2 regions of the Eubacterium sp. MSJ-33 genome follow, and region 1 is predicted to be linked to the other one. Evidence: predicted binding sites of a transcription regulator. Region 1 holds the regulator's gene; the other holds the start of a gene.
The links. The regulator HrcA, encoded in region 1, represses chaperone genes, less so after heat shock. The targets are predictions, from matches to a motif close to TGTTAGCACTCNNNNNNNNNGAGTGCTAACA.
Positions count from the first base shown of each region.

Region 2: a site for HrcA is predicted at 2,610-2,640, ahead of KP625_RS09795 (Hsp20/alpha crystallin family protein). Genes of this name have one in related genera too.

Region 1 covers NZ_CP076562.1:828,435-832,839, reverse strand. The annotation lists gene KP625_RS03795 (metal ABC transporter substrate-binding protein) at 1-207, shown strand, start outside; gene KP625_RS03790 (S1C family serine protease) at 319-1,914, shown strand; gene hrcA (heat-inducible transcriptional repressor HrcA) at 2,110-3,162, shown strand; gene grpE (nucleotide exchange factor GrpE) at 3,152-3,805, shown strand; gene dnaK (molecular chaperone DnaK) at 3,865-4,405, shown strand, end outside.
Region 2 covers NZ_CP076562.1:2,074,826-2,079,230, reverse strand. The annotation lists gene KP625_RS09805 (hypothetical protein) at 1-381, opposite strand, end outside; gene KP625_RS09800 (Y-family DNA polymerase) at 378-1,892, opposite strand; gene KP625_RS09795 (Hsp20/alpha crystallin family protein) at 2,062-2,496, opposite strand; gene KP625_RS09790 (alanine/glycine:cation symporter family protein) at 2,728-4,152, opposite strand.

The DNA of each region.
Region 1 (4,405 bases):
TACAAATTGCCTGCCATCTATGTGGTGGACAATGGCACAGACAGTCTTGCCAATACGATTGCAGAGTCGGCGGATATGACGCCGGAGCTCCTGCATCTTTCGTCTATGCAGTCAGTAACAAAGGAAGACATACAAAAGGGATGCACATACCTATCTTATATGGAAGAAAATCTGCAGATGCTAAAGGACGGTCTGCAGGCGCCATAGATGAATTCACATTTTCTTGACATTTTCTTCAAAATTTAACCATAGCTTGGGGTTATGATTAAACCATAACAAAGATAAGTAACAAAACTTATATCGAATGGAGGAATTGATATGATGGATGAATTTGGAAATAACAGAGGAAATGAACATGCGGATGCACGGACTCCGGAAGAAACTGTACAGGAGAACGGAGATGGGAATACAGATAACTTAAAACGCAGTGAACAACACGCAGACGATTATACACATGCACAGCAGTATGGTAACACATATTACAGCGATATGCGTACACAGGAATACATGCAGGCGATGGCAGAACGCGCCCAGCAGATGAGCCAGGGTACAGAACACTACTACAATAATAATTACCAGCCTAATCAGAATGCATATGGATATGGACAGAATAATTATTATGGAAATGCATATCAAAATGCGAATCCGGAACAGCAAAAGATAAAGGTGAAGAAAGCAAAGAAGCAGAGAGTCAAAAAGACGAAGACACCTCACAACAAGCATACATTCTGGAAGAAGGGCGTGGCAGTTGTCGCAAGTGCAGTCGTCTTCGGCGGCGTAGCCGGTGGCGCATTCTATGGGATTGCAGGACAACAGATCAAGAAGCTGGATGCACTTACTAACACGACAACAGAAGTCGCTTCAACCACATCCGCACCGACAACAGAGTCTCTGAGCCTGACATCGACAGCTTCCGTTGGAAATGGTATGGATGTCTCCACAATCGCTGAAAATGTTATGCCGAGCGTTGTTGCAATTAATATTTCGGCAATTGTAGAGCAGCAGGGTATGTTTGGCTATACACAGCAGTATGAGGCGGAAGGCTCCGGTTCCGGTATTATCATCGGAGAGAATGACAGTGAGCTTTTGATGGTAACAAACAACCATGTTGTCAGTGATGCTACAACCGTAAATGTAACGTTTGCAGATGGTGAGAGCTACGAGGCACAGGTAAAGAGTACCGATAGCGACACGGATCTTGCAATCGTTGTTGTAAAACTCAGTGATATAAAGGAATCCACGATGAATCAGATAAAAATTGCTACCATCGGTGATTCAGATTCATTGAAGGTGGGCGAGCAGGTTGTAGCTATCGGTAATGCACTTGGCTATGGACAGTCCGTTACAACCGGTATTGTCAGCGCAAAGGATCGTACAAACAGCACGAATACAACACCGCTGATTCAGACCGATGCAGCCATTAACCCGGGTAACAGTGGCGGCGCACTTCTGAATATGAAGGGCGAAGTCATTGGAATTAACTCTTCGAAGTATTCTGATACAACCGTTGAAGGCATGGGATATGCAATTCCGATTACGGCCGTACAAGATCGTCTGGATGATCTGATGAATCGTCAGACACGTGAGAAGGTTTCCGAGGAAGAGAAGGGCTATCTCGGTATCTCATGCCAGACAGTATCTTCGGATGTATCTGAAGCATACGGAATACCGGCAGGCGTGCTTGTCGCTGAAGTACAGAGCGGCAGTGCTGCAGAGAAAGCCGGAATTAAGAAGAATTACGTAATTACAAAGATCGATGGACAGTCTATCAGCAGCGCAGAGGAACTTACAGAAAAACTCAATTATTATAAATCCGGTGAGACAGTTCCGGTTACGTATGAGTATATGAAGAATAATGAATATACAGAGAAGACAGTGGATGTCACTTTGATGGATAATCCAAACAATAAATAAATCATTCGTGATTTTACTTCCCAAAGAGTGCGGTTTTCCGCACTCTTTTATTATGGAAGAAAATACACAATTTTTTCACAAAAATATGATATTTTTCCTTGACAATTACTATATGTAGTGGTAGTCTACCAATAAGGTTAGCACTCGATAGAAATGAGTGCTAATAAATAAACAAGTTTTCAAAGAGGTGATAAGATGGAATTAGATGAGCGTAAGGTGAAAATCCTGAAAGCCATTATTTCCAATTACCTGGAGACTGGGGAACCGGTAGGTTCCAGAACAATCTCAAAGTACACCGATCTGAATTTAAGTTCCGCAACAATCCGGAACGAGATGGCAGATCTGGAGGAAATGGGATACATTATTCAGCCGCATACATCGGCAGGACGAATCCCGACAGATGCCGGATATCGGTTCTATGTTGATCAGCTGATGGATGAGAAGGAAGAATTTGCAGAGGTTGCAAAGCAGGAGCGTGACACACTGTTAGAGCGGGTGGACCGCATGGAGGTGCTCTTGAAGCAGGTTGCGAAGGTACTGGCGTACAATACCAATTATGCAACGATGGTTACGGCACCGAATTACGAGAAGACAGTCAAGTTTATCCAGCTTTCTCTTGTAGATGATAAGACACTTCTGGCAGTCATTGTGGTTGAGGGTAACATTATTAAGAATCAGATGATTCACATCAATGTAGACCTTGATAATGAAGATGTTCTGAAATTTAATATCTTATTGAATACCTTCTTACAAGGTGCAAGCTTAGAGGACATCAATCTGGAGATGATCCAGGCGATGAAGAAGCAGTCCGGAGGGTACGGTGAGATATTAGACCAGATCTTCCAGGGGATTGTGGAAGCAATACATGAGGCACAGGAACTTGAGGTTTATACCAGCGGTGCAACGAATATTCTGAAGTATCCGGAGCTTGGAGATATATCCAAGACGAGTGAATTGCTTGAGAAACTCGAGGATAAGAACGAAGTATCCCATTTGCTGGAAGAGACAACCGGAAAGACGAACGAATCCGGAATTCAGGTATATATTGGAGATGAGACACCAAGCCTGAAAGATTGCTCTCTTGTTACAGCGACCTACCAGATGCCGGAAGGCGCAAAGGGAACAATTGGAATATTGGGACCGAAGAGAATGGATTATAAGAAGGTTGTCAGTACACTGAAGAATCTGACAATCGAACTCGATGAGATATTCAAGAAAGGCGAAGGGGTGAATGAGAATGGCCAATAAGACAAATGTAAATGCAAATAAAGAAGCGGAGACAGTCGAAGAAGTTAAGGCTGTGGATGATGCTCCGGTAACAGAAGGAACCGACGTGCAGGTGAACGAGGAAGAAACTGTTCCGGCAGACAATAAGGAAGAAGCGGAGGCAGCAAAGCCAAAGCCGGTTTCAAAAGGAAACCGCAGAGGCAGCAAGGCTCTTCAGCTCGAGCTGGAGAAGGCAAAGGAGCTGGCAGCCGGCAACGAAGAGAAATATAAGCGCCTGCTGGCAGAGTTCGAGAACATGCGTCAGCGAAACGAGAAGGAATCCAAAAAAATGTACGACATCGGAGCAAAGGAAGTTTTAGAGAAGTTGCTTCCGGTTGTAGATAATTTGGAACGTGCCCTTTCTAGTATTCCGGAAGAGGATATGGACCGGGCATTTGAACAGGGCGTCGATAAGATCTATCGGCAGCTCATGGTATCACTTGAGAGTCTTGGCGTAAAGCCGATGGATGCAGAAGGTAAAACATTTGATCCGGATTACCACAATGCGGTAACACATGTGGAGGATGAGAATTTCGGAGAGAACGTTGTAGCCGAAGAGATGCAGAAGGGCTATATGTACAAAGATCAGGTGTTGCGATACAGCATGGTAAAGGTTGCAAATTAACCTTTTACAATAAATCAATTAGTATATTTTAAAAGATAATAATTAGGAGGAAAAATATTATGGGTAAGATTATTGGTATTGACTTAGGTACAACAAATTCATGTGTAGCAGTTATGGAAGGTGGTAAGCCGGTTGTTATCACAAATGCAGAAGGCTCAAGAACAACACCATCTGTTGTTGCATTTACAAAGACCGGAGAGCGTGTCGTTGGTGATGCAGCAAAGCGTCAGGCAGTTACAAACGCAGATAAGACAATCGCTTCCATCAAGAGACATATGGGCAGCGATTACAAGGTAGACATCGATGGTAAGAAGTATTCTCCACAGGAGATTTCAGCTATGATCCTTTCTAAGCTGAAGAGAGATGCCGAGAGTTATATCGGTGAGCCGGTTACAGAAGCAGTTATCACAGTTCCTGCATACTTCACAGATGCACAGAGACAGGCAACAAAGGATGCAGGTAAGATCGCAGGTCTTGATGTAAAGCGTATCATCAACGAGCCTACAGCAGCAGCTCTTTCTTATGGTCTGGATAACGAAGAAGAGCAGAAGATCATGGTATACGACCTTGGTGGTGGTACATTCGATGTATCTATCATTG
Region 2 (4,405 bases), 1.2 Mb from region 1:
CCATATATCTATCTGCACTTCTTCCTGTTTGCATACTAATACCAATGTATGTGTATGTTCATCTATTTTCTTCAGAATACCGGTGTCCTTCACGTAGGCACCGCCCTCTTTTTTCGCATCCTTAATAAAATGCACGATCGACACTTCCGCATCTTTATGCTCTGCTAACCATTGCAGTTTCCGGTTTAGTTCCGCAACTTCATACTCATCGAGTTCTATCTCCTCCTCCGTCAGCCGCGCCGTCTCCCGCACAGCCTCATCATGTCCCGTAAGGGCCGCAAATGGGGCAAACTGTGCCGCGCGCATCATCCGGTCCATCGGCAGGTGCTTCTTCGACACCGGGCGCTCACGGTTAATAATATCACTATAATCCCGCCTCACGCTTTATGCCCTCCAATCTGATTATTCCTATCGCGCGCGGTTGCACCCTCTCGGAAATTCATTCCCCGGAGCACCGCATTTTTTCCGTATTTATGCTTGATTGCAAGCAATGCCTGCTGCATCTGCTCTTCCTTCGCTTCCTTCTCCTTCTCTGCTTCTTTCTCTTTTTCTAACACTGCATAGTCCGTGAATAGATTAAGCTGTTCAAAACCTTTTGATTCTTCCTTCACATCCTGCTTGCGGATCACACGGTTCGCTACGACATTCATCCGCCGCACAAGCAGCTTCTCATCTACGATTCGATCATATAAGCGAAGCACGGCTGCCTCAATCTTACTCGTTAAAGATGAATACCCTTCCAGATTCTCCGTACCATGTGCATGCTTTGGCACTTTCCGTCCATACCGGTCACTCGTCACCTCTCCGCAATATCCATTTGCCCCGGCAGACAGATTTTCGATATCATACCCCACTGTAAGTACCATCTGATTCGTAACAAGCCCTTTTTGAACCAGTTCCAGCACCAGTGCCTCCGTCATTTCCTGCACGACTACGCGCGCTTTTTCACATGTATAAGGACATTGCAGCACCTGCCCTGAACTGATGCTGTTGCTCTCCGGCCGATACGCCTTAATCTCCTCAATTGTACATGGCTCGTACCCCCATGCATGATCAATCAGCAATTCCGCATTCACACCAAAAAGCTTATATAACAGCTCCTCGTTGTAATAATCATTTTCTTCTCCCAATGAACACCTTGCGATATCACCCATCGTATACAGATTTTGTGCGTGCAGTTTTTTCTGATAACCGGCCCCCACCCGCCAGAAATCCGTCAATGGTTCATGATTCCACAGCAGTTTACGGTAGGTCATCTCATCCAGCTCTGCGATTCGTGCCCCACGTTCATCCGGCTGCATGTGCTTCGCCTCGATATCCATTGCAATCTTCGCCAAATACAGATTCGTTCCAATACCCGCTGTCGCTGTAATCCCTGTTGTCTCATATACATCCTGAATCATCGTCTCCGCAAGCTGTCGGGCAGTCATCTGATATGTATGAAGATATGCTGTCGCATCAATAAACACCTCATCTACTGAATAGACATGCATATCCTCCGATGCCACATATTTCAGATAAGTATCGTAAATACGGGTACTATATTTCATGTAATATGCCATCCGTGGTTTCGCAGCAATGTAATCAAGTGCAAGTCTTGGATCTGCCTTGACCTTGTTATTCTCATATGATGATCCGGTAAATTCCCGTTCCGGTGCAAATGCCAGCCTCTGACGATTGATCTCCTTCACCTTCTGTACGACCTCAAACAGACGCGCCCGCCCTGAGATACCATAGGATTTCAAAGAAGGCGAAACTGCCAGACAGATTGTCTTCTCTGTCCGGCTCTCATCTGCTACTACAAGGTTCGTCGTGAGCGGATTTAATCCCCGCTCCACGCACTCTACCGATGCATAAAACGATTTTAGATCAATTGCTATATACTGCCGCATATTGCTGCTCCTTACATCAAGCTTTCCCATATGTATTTATTCTAATACGGAACGTATGTTTTGTAAATATAATTGTATGATAGACAAAAAAGCAAAAAGGACGACCGCTTATACGGCGGTCGCCCAGTAAGAGAGGGGAAACGAAAAATCGTCTGACTAGCTATTTAAATTATCCTTCGATGGCAATGAATTTCTTCTCTTCCACCTGTGGTTTTGCTTCTTTCTTCGGTACAGTAATCTTCAAAACACCATCCTCGAATTTTGCCTTGATATCTTCCTGTGTAATCGCATCACCCACATAGAAGGATCTGTTGCAGGAACCTTCATAACGTTCCTTACGGATGTATTTGCCCTTGGCATCCTTCTCATCCTTAGAGTTCTTTGTCGAAGCCTTGATGATCAGGTAACCATCCTTTACTTCTCCGGTTACATCTTCCTTCTTGAATCCCGGAAGGTTCATATCAATCTCGTAACCGTCTTCCTTCTCGAACACATCGGTACTCATCAGATTCTGAGCCGGTACATCGTACTTATAGACACCAAAACTTGGTGTATCAAAAAAATCATCCATAAAACTATTTGTAAATAAACTTGGCATTAACATAAGCCATACCTCCTTTTATACTTCACAATGATCTGTGTTTGTTTTTATTTCCTTCCCACTCGGGTTCCCTTCTCTAGGCCTTCCCTCATGTTCTAGATGTACTATAACACACTTATTAGCACTCGTCAATAGTGAGTGCTAATAAAAATTGTGAAAAAAGTGTGAAGTCTTGCTTACGCAAAAACAGGCATGCCGCAACGATACAGCACACCTGTTTCAAAATCATGTTATTTACTTAAACTGATTCTGCTCTGCATGGCGCTTGAAGAAGTCCTTTGTCTCCTTCACAACCACACCACTCAAAGCGAAGATTGCGATCATGTTCGGAATCGCCATCAATCCGTTGAAGATATCCGCAATCGTCCATACTGCCTTTACTGTCATGTATGGTCCGATGAATACGGCTAAGATGTATAACCAGCGATATACAAGGATTGCCTTCTTGTTCTTGCCTGACAGGTATTCCAGACAGCGCTCCGAATAGTAATCCCATCCAAGGATCGTTGTAAATGCGAAGAATACCAGACACAGCATCAACAGGAACGCAGCTACCTGCTCGGAAATCGGAAGTCCCTCCTGGAATGCGTAGGTTGTTACCTGTACACCCTCTAAGCCTTCCTGCTGCCAAGCACCTGTCAATACGATAGAAAGTCCTGTCATCGTACAGATGATGATTGTATCAATAAATGTACCCGTCATAGAAACCAGACCCTGACGTACCGGCTCCTTTGTCTTTGCAGCGGCTGCAGCGATTGGCGCAGAGCCAAGACCGGATTCATTTGAGAAGATACCTCTTGCAACACCCTTCTGCATTGCAACAATCATCGTACCAACCACACCACCGGTCACTGCCTTTGGATTGAACGCGCCCTTTACGATTGTTACGAACGCATCCGGAATCTCTTTGATATTGCAGATGAGAAGCATCAGGCAAAGCAGAACATAAAGCACTGCCATAAAAGGAACGACGATCTGGGATACATTTGCAATACGCTTGATACCACCGATCAGCACAAGCGCCACACAGACACTCAAAATCAAAGATGCGATTACAACCGTCCACGAATATGTACCGATTCCGGGAATCTCTACGCTCCATGATTCATTCGGATCGAAGAATCCCTCGACAGCCGATGCAATACCATTTACCTGTGAGAATGTTCCGATGCCGAACAATCCTACACAGATACCGAAGAATGCAAAGATCTTCGCAAGCCATTTCCATTTTGTACCCATACCTTTTTCGATATAGTAAAACGGTCCACCAAGTGCATGATTATCTTCATCTACGACACGATACTTAACTGCAAGGAGTCCTTCTGCATACTTGGTTGCCATTCCGAAGAATGCAGCAAGCACCATCCAGAACAGAGCACCCGGACCACCGGCTCCGATCGCTGTTGCGACGCCGACGATATTTCCGGTTCCAATCGTCGCTGAAAGTGCCGTACAGAGTGCACCGAATGAGGTTACCTCTCCTTCGCCCTCTTCCTCATTTTTCACCATCCATTTCAGGGCAAGTGGCAGTTTACGGACCTGCAGCACACCCATGCGGATGGTAAGAAGGATTCCACCTGCAATGATCAAAATCATAAGCGGCGGACCCCAGACGAAATCATCTACTTTTGTCAAAAAGCTATTAATTGCTTCCCACATGTTTCCTACGATTCCTGATTTCATATTTTCAGTTTCCTCTCCTTTGTTTTATTTTAACAACATGTTCTCTATATTACACAGTTTTCCAGCTTTTGACAACATTTTTTCCTCAATTTATAAAGTTTTTTGTTTGTTTTATATTCATTATATTGCGAATGGAAAATTATATGTCAACAGATCCCACGGAAAAGCCGCCGAACTGGGAAACTTATGTCCCAGCCCGACGGCTTTTTGTCATTGCTTCTTCTATTAT